Regions from separate parts of the Paenibacillus sp. J5 genome, predicted to be linked through region 2. Evidence: predicted binding sites of a transcription regulator. Region 2 holds the regulator's gene; each other region holds the start of a gene.
What was found. Region 2 encodes Rex, which represses fermentation and respiration genes when NADH is low (regulators of the CRP and FNR family bind a similar motif). Its sites were predicted from a motif close to TTGTGAAATATTTCACAA; they were not measured.

Region 1 (3,647 bases), on a different contig from region 2:
TTTGCCTAGAGTGTTTATTTAAACTCCGGCAGGGGCAAAAGACGCCCCATGCGGCTTGTAGTCTGAAGCTCGCATGGGGCTACGTATCGTTACTTATTCAAAGCGGAATTTGCCGATGCGATTCTGCAGCGCAGCAGTCATGTTGTGCAGCTCCTGGGAGGCGGCGGCAACCTCCTGCACCATGCCGTTCTGCTCCTGTACGGAAGAGGCGATGCTGCTGAGCTTGGCAGCGTTATCACCCGCAGCATCGGATACCTGCTCCGCACCGGCTAATATGGCCTTCATCTTGTCCGATTGCTCCTCGATCAGGGCAGCTACATTATCTACAGCTTCGACGGTGCGCTGCACGGAATCCGCGATCGCCTGCAACTGACCAATGCCAGTGCGCGTCTTCTCCGCTTCAAGCTCTGTCGTCTCGGCCTGCTGCTCCATACGGTGAACAGCAACAGAGAGATCCTTCTGAATCTCATCGATCAGGCTGCCAATGTTCTGTACCTCTGTCGTACTATGATTCGCCAGCTTGCGAATTTCGATCGCAACAACTTGAAAGCCCTGTCCATGCTCGCCCGCATGTGCGGCCTCGATCGAGGCGTTCAACGCGAGCAGATGCGTGCGGGCGGATATATCCTCGACTACATCGATGATTTCTCCGATCTTGTCCGCATGCTCCTCCAGCTTCTTCACAATTCGGGTCGTCTCAGCGCCTTCCTTGCTCAGCCGATCCATGGTTTCAGATACGGATTGTATCACTTCACTACTGCTGCTCATCGATTCCAGCATGACGCTGGCATCCGATTGGGCTGAGACTGTGCGAGTGCGGGCTTCAGCGGACAGGCTGGCAATCTCCTCTATCGTCTTGTACATCGACAGCGACAGCTCAGCCTGAATGTCTGTATTGCGCGAGATGGCGTCGACACGTTCTGTAATCTGGGTCAGCAGGCTGGCTGCTTGTTCTGCGGCATGACTCAGCATGCCGACCTCACCGGTAGCATGGGAGGAATGACTATTAATGTCCCGCACGATGCTGCGCAGGCTTGTCAGCATTTCATTGAAGGAGGACGATAACTGCATCAGCTCATCTCGTGATTGCGGGATGTCGACATCTGCTGTCAGATTGCCTTGCGCGGCGATCTCGGCGGCATGTCGAAGCGCATTCAAAGGTTTGACGAGCATTCTGGCAGTCAGCCAACCGAGCAGCCCGGTCCAGAACACGCCGGCGGCAAAGGTCAGCAGGGTGAATAGCCAAGAGTTCATGTCGGGCGCAATGTAGTCTTTGAGGAAATAAATAAAAAATGCGCTCGTTCCGTAGGTAATCGTGGCGACCAGTGCGATGCCTGCCACAATCTTTCTTACCAGACTAAAGGTCACGCTCATTGTTATAAGGCCCCCAAATCAGTTATTGGCTATCGGTTAGCCAGTGGTGTATGTGCCACTTCTACTATTGTACACAACAATAGGGATGAATGCCCATATTTATCTGTCAATTCTCCTAAATTATCTCAGGTATTTATATCACATGCGCTGTGGAAGCACTGTGAAAATAATCACATCAAATGTTGCAAAAACTATGGTAATATAAGTTCAACAGAAGATAGCGCTATGTGGTCTGGGTTGACCAGGCAGCATGAAATATAGGTTGGCGCCATCATCAGCAAGGAGCCGCATGCTCGAATTGCATAAGGGGTTGATTGTATGGAGACAGAACCATTGCGCCAAGTCGAGAAGCTAGCGCTGAAGAAGCTGAAGATTTTTAAGCAGAGCCGGCTCCGCTATCTGTCGCGGTCGATGCTGGCGAGCATGTTTATCGGTTTTGGCGTGATTGTTGCGTTCAAGACGGGGAACTATTTCTATATGGAGCACTCCCCCTTCACCTATCCGATGGCGGCGCTGACCTTCGGGGCAGCGATTATCCTCATATCGTATGGGGGCGGGGATTTATTTACAGGCAATACGTTCTACTACAGCTTTGCCGCGCTGCGCAAGAAGATGCGTTGGCCGGATGTGCTCAAGCTGTGGGCTACCAGCTATACGGGGAATATATTGGGCGCAGCCGTGTTTGCCCTGCTGATTCTGACGACGGGGCTGTTCAATGAAAGCTCGGTTAACGGATTTTTGCTCAGCGTGGTGGAGAAGAAGCTGCATGCGCCTACGATGGAGCTGTTCTTCCGCGCGATCCTCTGTAATTGGCTCGTCTGTCTCGCCTTCTTCATACCGATGTCCTTCAAGGAGGACGGGGCGAAGATGTTCGCGATGATGCTGTTTGTGTTCTGCTTCTTCATCTCCGGCTATGAACACAGCATCGCCAATATGTGTACCTTTGCCATAGCGCTAGTGCTGAACCATCCGGGTACGATTACATGGGGCGGAGTCATACATAATCTGGTTCCTGTAACGATAGGCAATATTATTGGCGGCAGTGTGCTGATGTCGGTTATGTATCATTATGTTAATAAACCATTCTATGAGGAGCAATAGGAGGATTTCCACGATGAAAAAATCGAGAATTGTTATTATAGGAGCCGGAGCTGTCGGCTCGACAACGGCCTTCACATTGCTGCTGCGCAACCGTGCAGATGAGCTGGTTCTGATCGACGCCGATTCGGACAAGGCTGCGGGCGATGCGCTCGACATGAACCACGGCCTGCCGTTTATCGGCGGCGGCAAAGTATGGGCGGGCACCTATTCGGATTGCCGTGATGCGGACATTATCGTCATTACGGCGGGAGCGGCTCAGCGCAAGGGAGAAACGCGGATCGAGCTGCTCAAGCGCAATGCGTCGATTCTGGAGAGCATCATCTCTCAGGTGCAGGTGCATGCGACCAATGCGATCCTGCTCCTCGCCTCCAATCCGGTGGATATTATGAGCTATCTGACGTTCAAGCGCATCGGCTGGCCAGTGAATCGGGTTATCGGCTCGGGCACGCTGCTGGACAGCGGCCGATTCCGCTATCTGATTGGCGAGAAGCTGAGAATCGACCCGCGCAGTGTGCATGCGCACATCGTCGGCGAGCACGGGGATTCGGAGCTGCCGCTGTGGAGTCTGGCGAATGTCGCTGGCACGGAGCTGAAGCTGAATGCGACGGAGAAGGAAGAAATCTACACCAACACTCGTGACGCGGCCTACCAGATCATTCAAGCGAAGGGCGCCACCTATTACGCCATCGCGCTGGCGCTTGATCGGATCTGTACGGCGATTCTGCGCGATGAGGGCGCTGTGCTGAATGTATCGACGCTGCTGACCGATTATCACGGCATCTCGGACGTGTACCTGGGCGTGCCATGCATCGTTGACCGTCAAGGCGTGCGCGAGGTGCTGGATCTGCCGATCTCCGAGGAGGAGAGAGAGCTGCTGCACAAATCGGCTAACAAGCTGAAGGAGCTGAACAGCTCACTGGGGCTGTAGGCGGCCAAGGTTAACTATATAAGAAGACGACTTGTCCATGCTAGGCTGGGCAAGTCGTTTTTTCGTATATGAGCATATTCACCCAATAAGCCGTTGGAGGCTAGATGGATTTGCGGTATTCCGCTGGCGATGTGCCCATCAGGTTGCGGAACAGTTTAATGAAGTAACTGGGGTTGTCGTAGCCCAACTGATCGGCAATCTCTATCACTGATAGGTTGGATTGATTCAGTAATTCGCAGGCTCG
Region 2 (3,647 bases):
GGCTTATCCTTCAGCACCTTAGCCTCAATCTTCTCCTTCGTGATACCAGCTTCAACCGGCTCGATCGTTGCCTGATCCCCGACGACCCAGACCATCTGCTCCCGCCCCTGGCTATCCTTACCCTGGATGACCCACGAGATTTGATCCCACACATGCTTGGTCGCCTTATCCACCTCCGTCAAGCCTGCTTGCTCGATAGCAATCCGTTTGGCGGCGTTCTCCTCCTGCCAGATGTCCTGTTGGGTGGAACGGTAATATAGATTAAACAGCAGGAACAGTAGCAGCAGAGCGGATACGATAGCCAGCACCCAGCGACCAGGCGTCATCAGCCTGGATTTGGAGCGTGCACGCATTATCGACGCTCCAGCGCCTCGAAGCGAGCCTGTGCTTCATGCAGGATGCGTTCCTCATCCAGATGCACACAATGCCCGTTCTCCACCACCTGGCGCCCGTCCACCCATACATCCACCACGTCGCGGCCCGAAGCAGCATAGACCAGATGGGAGATATAGTCTGTACGAGGGAAGAAATGTGGCTGATCTATATTCAGCGCTATAAAGTCCGCCTTCATGCCAGCGCGCAAGCGGCCGAGCTCCTGCTCCTGCCAGAGCGTCTGCGCCCCGTATACGGTTCCCAACTGCAACGCCGTGAGCGCAGGCACCGCTGTAGGATCGCCGCTCGTACCTTTATGAATAAGCGCAGCCAGCCTGATCTCATCGAACAGGTCGAGGTTGTTGTTGCTAGCAGCGCTATCAGTGCCCAGTGATACAGTCACGCCAGCCTTCAGCAGCTCGGGCACCCGCGCCACACCGCTTGCCAGCTTGAGATTGCTGGCCGGGTTGTGCGATACGCCAACCTTATGGGCTGCCAGTACTTCGATTTCCTCATCTGTCAGATGAACGCCATGGGCAATGAACGAAGGACGGGAGAATACGCCCAGCTTCTGCAGGTGCTCAACAGGGCGGCAGCCATAATCTCGCACATTTTGCTCGACCTCGGCCAGCGTCTCCGACATATGCGTATGCATCGGCAGGTCGAGATCATGCGCCGCCTGTACGAATTGCTCGATGAAGGCCGGAGGGCATGTATACGGCGCATGCGGCGACATCATCGTGCGAATCCGCCCGTCAGCGCGGCCATTCCAGCTCTTGGCGAACTCCACTGCCTCCGCCAGCTTGGCGCGCTGCTCCTCCTCGGAGCATAGTCCGATCGCGCCGCGTGTCAACCAGCCGCGCATCCCTGATTGCTCGACCACCTGCGCCACGATGTCCATCCGGTCATACATATCGACAAAGGTCGTCGTACCGCTCTTGAGCATCTCCAGCACAGCCAGCGATGTACCTACGCGCGTATCTTCATCGACGTATTTGCCTTCCATCGGCCACATATAATCCTGCAGCCATGACTGCAGCGTCTTGTCATCCGAATAGCCCCGCAGCAGCGACATCGCCGCATGTCCATGCGTATTAATCAAGCCGGGCATGTACAGCTTGCCAGCTCCCTTGACCACACGCGCGCCTTCGGTCAGCGCTAACTCCGGGGCCGCCTCGCCAATATACACAATCCTGTCGTCCTCGATAACCATATGCCCGCTCACTACAGGCTGATCCTCATTCATCGTGACAAATATACCGTTCTCAATCCACAGGCGGCTCATAATGATGACTCTCCTTCATTCTCCAGATAATAGGCCAGACTCAGCAGCTCGCGCGTAAAATCGGCATGATGGATGCGGACGCTCTCCGGCACCTTCAGAATAATCGGGGCAAAGTTCAGTATCCCCTCGACGCCTGCTTCAACCAACTGGTCTGCCACATTTTGCGCTTCGGCCGCAGGTACCGTAATAATGCCGATCCGAATGTTGTTGCTTGCAATCGTCTCCTTCAATAGCTCCATCGGCTGAACCGTCAAGCTATTAATACGTGTACCGACCTTGGCGGGAACGGCATCAAAGACGGCTGTAATCTTCATATTGTCCTTAATATACATATTATAATTGCATAGCGCATGTCCCAGATTACCCGCTCCAACCAATGCCACGTGAAGCGTCTGGTTCAGCTTGAGAATCTGCCGAATCTTCTCAATCAGATAATTGACATCATAACCGATGCCCTTGCGGCCAAATTCACCGAAGTAAGCCAGATCCTTGCGGATCTGCGCGGGGTTCAGATCCAGCCTCTGTCCCAGATCCTGAGAAGAGACGGTCTGCACCTCGCGCTTGTTCAACTCATTCAAAAATTGAAGATAAATGGGAAGACGGCGAACGACCGCTTCAGATATTTTGGGCTGCTTCACCCTTCTTCCTCCTTTGCTTCATCGGCAAGCCATTGTCTCATTCGAGGAACGATCTTGTCCACATGCATATGCTCAATCTTGGGGCCAGGGAGAGAATACAAGAAATATTTTCCATAGTACGTCTCCAACACCCGCGTATCATACAAGAGCACCACCCCGCGATCGCGACTGCTCCGCACAAGTCGTCCGAAGCCTTGCTTGAAGCGAATGACCGCTTGCGGAATGGACAGCTTCATGAATGGATTCTGCTTCTGCTGCACCAGCAGCTCCGACTTGGCCTCGACGAGCGGATGATTGGGCGGCTGAAAGGGCAGACGCACGATGGCCAGCGCCGTCAGCGCATCACCGGGAATATCTACTCCCTCCCAGAAGCTGCTTGTGCCGAGCAGCACGGATGCCTGATTCTGCTGAAAGCGCCGTGTCAGCTTGCTGCGATTGCCGCTGTCAATGCCTTGCCCCAGCACTTGAATGCCTGAGGAGGACAGCTCCTCCTTGAGCGGATCATACACCAGACGCAGCATCTTGTAGGAGGTGAACAGCACGAGCATCTTCCCCCCGGTCTCGCGCGCTGCTGCGGCCAGAGATTCGGTCAGGCGGGCGATGAACTGCGGATCGCCGGCAGGGCCCTTGACACTCGGGAAATCGCGCGGAATAATGACCAATGCCTGATCGCGGTAATTGAACGGCGACGGCAACTGGACGGTCTTCAGCTTGCCCTCCTTCTCATGCCAGCTTAGACCAAGCTGCTCGCTCGCATACTGAAACGACTTCTGAATCGATAGGGTGGCAGAGGTGAGCGTGATGCTTTTTTTCGTATCAAAAAAATGCTTCTTCAGTTGCCCGCTTACATCTGCCGGCACGGCGAACAACTGCACGGATTTGGCCCGGTATTGGGGCGAAGCCTCAATCCAGTGGACGATGTTGCTATCCTCCATCTTCACGAAGATGCGCAGATCATCCTTCAGCCGGTTCACGTCCTTCACTATGCCATTCAGATCCGTGACGAGCGCCTGCACAGCATGCTCCTCAATGCGATCCTTAATGTCCGACAGCAGCTTGTCCAGCGTCTTCGTCATGCGGCTAAGCTGGGTGTGCAGATTGTTCTCCAGCATCGTAATTTCGTCCCAGGCAGGCGGCAGCTCCTCTGCTTTGAGCCGCAGCACCGCAGGCATATTCTCCTGCGTATCGGCTGGAGCCGCGCTGGTGCAGCTCGTATAGAGCAGCTCCATCATCCGATCCCAGCCCTCGCGCACCTCCACCAGGTAGGGCTGGATGCTGTCGATGGTCTCCAGCCAGGATTCCAGATGCTCATCATCCTCCTGCTGCAGCTTAGCCTGAAGCGACGGCAGCAG
Region 3 (3,647 bases), on a different contig from region 2:
GATGTACTCTAATCTGATTCAGAAGGGACAGGGGAACGACATGAAGGTAAACGATATGAAGGTAATAGACATTACAACCGAGCAACAGTTTGCTGAGGCTTCTAGAATAAGGAAGCTGGTATTTGTAGAGGAGCAGGGCGTACCGGAGGAAAATGAGTTCGACGAGTATGATGTGGACCCGGCGACGACCCATATCCTTGCGCTGCATGAGGGTCAGCCTGCGGGCACGGCTCGTCTGCGCGTGGTGGACGATGCAGCCAAGCTGGAGCGCATCTGTGTGCTTGCTGCGTACCGCAAGTATGGAGTAGGCCGTGTCCTGATGGCGAAGCTGGAGGAGCTGGCTAGAGACGCAGGACACAGGAAGCTGAAGCTGAACGCTCAGGTGCATGCGGAGCCGTTCTATGAGAAGCTGGGGTTCCGTACCGTATCCGACGTCTTCTTGGAGGAGAATATTCCTCATGTGACGATGGTCAAGCAGTTGCCATAGGCACTCAGCCATAGGCAGCGGCCCATGGCTGAGTGCCTTGGGGCCGCATAAGAGGCAGAGCCAGGCCGTCCAACAAAGACAGCCTTCCAAACCACGCAGTCGTGGTCTGGAAGGCTGTTGACGTATCTATGGCTATTAATAGACGAGCGAGAACAGGCCGTTAATATGCGTGAGGTAGCGCACGTTGCTCGCTTCCTTCATCAGTGTAGCCGGTGTTCCCTTCAGCTTCAGTTGGTTGCCGCCGATCGTGCCGATGGCATCCTTGCGGCCAAGGCTCGCAAGTGTTCCGGAGAAGATCGGATCGAAGGCCTTCTGCGGCAGACCCTTGTAGGTTGCGAACAGGTTATAGCCGACTGCTTCACCCATCTGCCACGCCACTTGTGCGCTTGGCGGATATGGACGTCCCTCTGGTCCGAATACAACCGCGCTGTCGCCTGCCAGATAGACCTCAGGATGGGAGGTGGATTGCAGGAACTCATTGACCGTTGCCCGTCCACGGTTCACTTCAACGCCCGATTCAGCCACGAGCGGATTGCCTGTAACGCCGCCAGTCCATACGAGTGTATTCGTCTCGATGGAGGAGCCGTCCTTGAGCAGCACCTTGCTGCCTTGAACTTCAGTTACAGCGATTCCGATCAGGAACTTCACGCCACGCTTCTCCAGGCTTTCCTTCGCACGCTCGACCAGGTCAGGGGCGAAGCCAGCGAGAATGGAAGGCGCTGCTTCAACACAGTACAGGCTGATCTCATTGAAATCCACGCCTTTTTCCGCGCATACCTTAGGCAGCTTGTCAACCAGCTCGCCGATCAGCTCGATGCCGGACAGACCGCCGCCACCGATAACGATGTTAGCGTCGGCAGGGTTCTTGGAGGCTGCATAGGCATCGATTCGAGCCTCGACATGAGCGCGGACACGATTCGCGTCCTCGACCGACTTCAGGGTCAGGCTATACTCCTGCAGGCCAGGGATGCCGAAGAATGCGGTCTCGCTGCCAAGGGCGATAACCAGATTGTCATAGGACGTTGTGCTGCCGCCAGCCAGACGAACCTGCTTGCTCTTCAGATCGATGCTCTGAACCGTATCAATGACCAGGTTGATGGACTTGCCTTTCAGCAGCTTGTTCAGCGGCAGGGCGACATTGCGCTCATCCAGTCCGCCTACAGCCAGACGGTGCAGCTCGGTCACGATCTGGTGGGAAGGAATTTTATTGATGACGGTAATCTGTGCTTCCTGCTCCGAGAGATGCTTACGGGCAGTCAGCGCAGTCAGGAGCCCGCCGTAGCCCCCGCCTAAAATTACGATATGCTTCGACATACTTATCCTCCGTTCAAGTGTTGGTTCAATATTCCGATTAACGTTGTTGCTGACGCTCGCCCAGTACAGCCAGGAACGCCTGTGCATAGCGCAACGTATTTTGGACATTCGGGTCCTTCAGCATTTTGAGCAGTCCGAACAGGCCAACAGTTGTTTGCTCTGCCTGTGCACGGTCGCCTGCTTCAACAGCAACAGCCGCGATGCCCTTGGCTTTGTCCGCGATCGGCTGTACAAACTCGCCCAATCCATTCTTGAAGTCACCGATCAGCACCTTGTCTGTAGCTACTGTCTGGGCAATGTCATAAGCTTTGGTCATGATGGTGACCATCTCTGCGAGCTTAGGCAGATGCTCTACCAGCTCTGTAAGGGACTTCTGAACCTCTGGCTTCATCAACTGGTCCAGTACGTCCAGCTCCGTGCGAGCGGCGCCTGCAGAAGCTTCATTTACCGGTTGTTGCGTTAACGTTTCCGACATAAAAAAACAGCCTCCCATGCTTGAATGAACCATCCTCATTCTGTTATCGGTGCGAGCGAACTGGCGCTTGCACGTCATTTCACCATGAATTGTGATAAATTTCACAATAGGGATAGAATTAGAATGGCTTGATCACATTTATGTTCATTTTATTCCTATTTCGTCTGAACTGCAAACATAATTTTAAAATTGGACAAAATTTAATAAAATATGCGTTATTTCGCATGATTTTTTGAAAAGATTGCTGTCGTATTTTGATAGGTAAGCCTGTATACATGAAATCGCTAATAGCCGATGTGTACTTTTGAGCGAATGATGATTTGTTTCCCGTTAGGACATCGGCGTATATAATTATATATCTCATGTAACATTATGGACATTCATCCCGTTAATATAGAGAATATGGATAAGCTGGAAACAAAGTCCGAACAGTATGTGGAATTGGGGAGGTTCAAGCCTAATGACAATGAAATCCGTACCCGAGAGAAACAGAGGTCAGCAACGGCCTGAAAGATCGGCTCTGCTCGCTGTCCTGGCGACGGTCCTGCTTCTGCTGGCTGGCTGCACGAACGCGAACGGCGTGGCAGAAACGTTGAACGTGGAGCCGACGCCGCCCGATCCGCAGGCGCCGAAGGAGCCGCAGATCGAAGCGATTGAGGTGATGCTGGACATGCCTAGCGCGTCGTGGCAATTCACTTTATCCGATCCGCAGAAGCTCGCAGTCGTTATCGCGGGGATACACGAGGCGCCAGCCGTTCAGGAGGGGGCGCATGGGCTGTTAACCGATGAGGCGGGTATGGGTACGGACTACCGGCTGCGTATCCTGTCGGCAGGGGAGTCTCAGTATTATAGGCTCAGCGATCTGCGCTCAACCGCTCGAATCGATGCCGCGGCGCTGCTGCAGGAGATAGAGGAAGCTGGCGAAGCGAAGGCCACTCCAGCGCTGGCGCTGCCGACGGCTTGGCTGGATGTATTGCTGGGGGGGAGTGGAGATGAGGCGCTGCTCCGGGTCGAGCCCCATCTGGATGAGCAGGGCGTCAGCGTCTATGCGAATCGGCCACTGCAGGTGGATTCGGTGGCTGCCGCTGTGAAGCGCTCGCTCGGGCAGACCGCCTGGCTCGGCCATATGCAGCCAGAGTATGAGCTGGCCTGGACAGATCCGCAGCGTGTCCTCATTCGGTTCGCCGAGCCGCCTGCACAGCCAGTGCTGCTGCACTTCGGGGGCCTGCTTACAGCAGAGGGAGAACGGTTCGCTAACGCGAATCAACTCCCTGCTGTCGAGGCTGCGCTCGGGACGTCAAGACTAATGAACCGTCTGAGCTGGATCACACCGTCACGGCAGCATGAAGACAGCATTGGCATGCAGGATAC

Region 1: ACY1JZ_RS02460 (formate/nitrite transporter family protein) is a predicted target of Rex. The motif match lies at 1,533-1,550, and genes of this name have one in related genera.
Region 3: ACY1JZ_RS06065 (DUF1641 domain-containing protein) is a predicted target of Rex. The motif match lies at 2,366-2,383, and genes of this name have one in related genera.

What each region holds. Positions count from the first base shown of each region.
Region 1 is NZ_JBUEDD010000001.1:609,861-613,507, reverse strand. It holds gene ACY1JZ_RS02470 (hypothetical protein) at 1-9, shown strand, start outside; gene ACY1JZ_RS02465 (methyl-accepting chemotaxis protein) at 94-1,374, opposite strand; gene ACY1JZ_RS02460 (formate/nitrite transporter family protein) at 1,693-2,475, shown strand; gene ACY1JZ_RS02455 (L-lactate dehydrogenase) at 2,489-3,403, shown strand; gene ACY1JZ_RS02450 (response regulator transcription factor) at 3,504-3,647, opposite strand, start outside.
Region 2 is NZ_JBUEDD010000012.1:106,188-109,834, reverse strand. It holds gene ACY1JZ_RS20935 (cell wall elongation regulator TseB-like domain-containing protein) at 1-353, opposite strand, end outside; gene ACY1JZ_RS20930 (amidohydrolase) at 353-1,657, opposite strand; gene ACY1JZ_RS20925 (redox-sensing transcriptional repressor Rex) at 1,654-2,295, opposite strand; gene dinG (ATP-dependent DNA helicase DinG) at 2,292-3,647, opposite strand, start outside.
Region 3 is NZ_JBUEDD010000003.1:176,202-179,848, forward strand. It holds gene ACY1JZ_RS06055 (GNAT family N-acetyltransferase) at 56-487, shown strand; gene ACY1JZ_RS06060 (NAD(P)/FAD-dependent oxidoreductase) at 623-1,801, opposite strand; gene ACY1JZ_RS06065 (DUF1641 domain-containing protein) at 1,839-2,276, opposite strand; gene ACY1JZ_RS06070 (hypothetical protein) at 2,737-3,647, shown strand, end outside.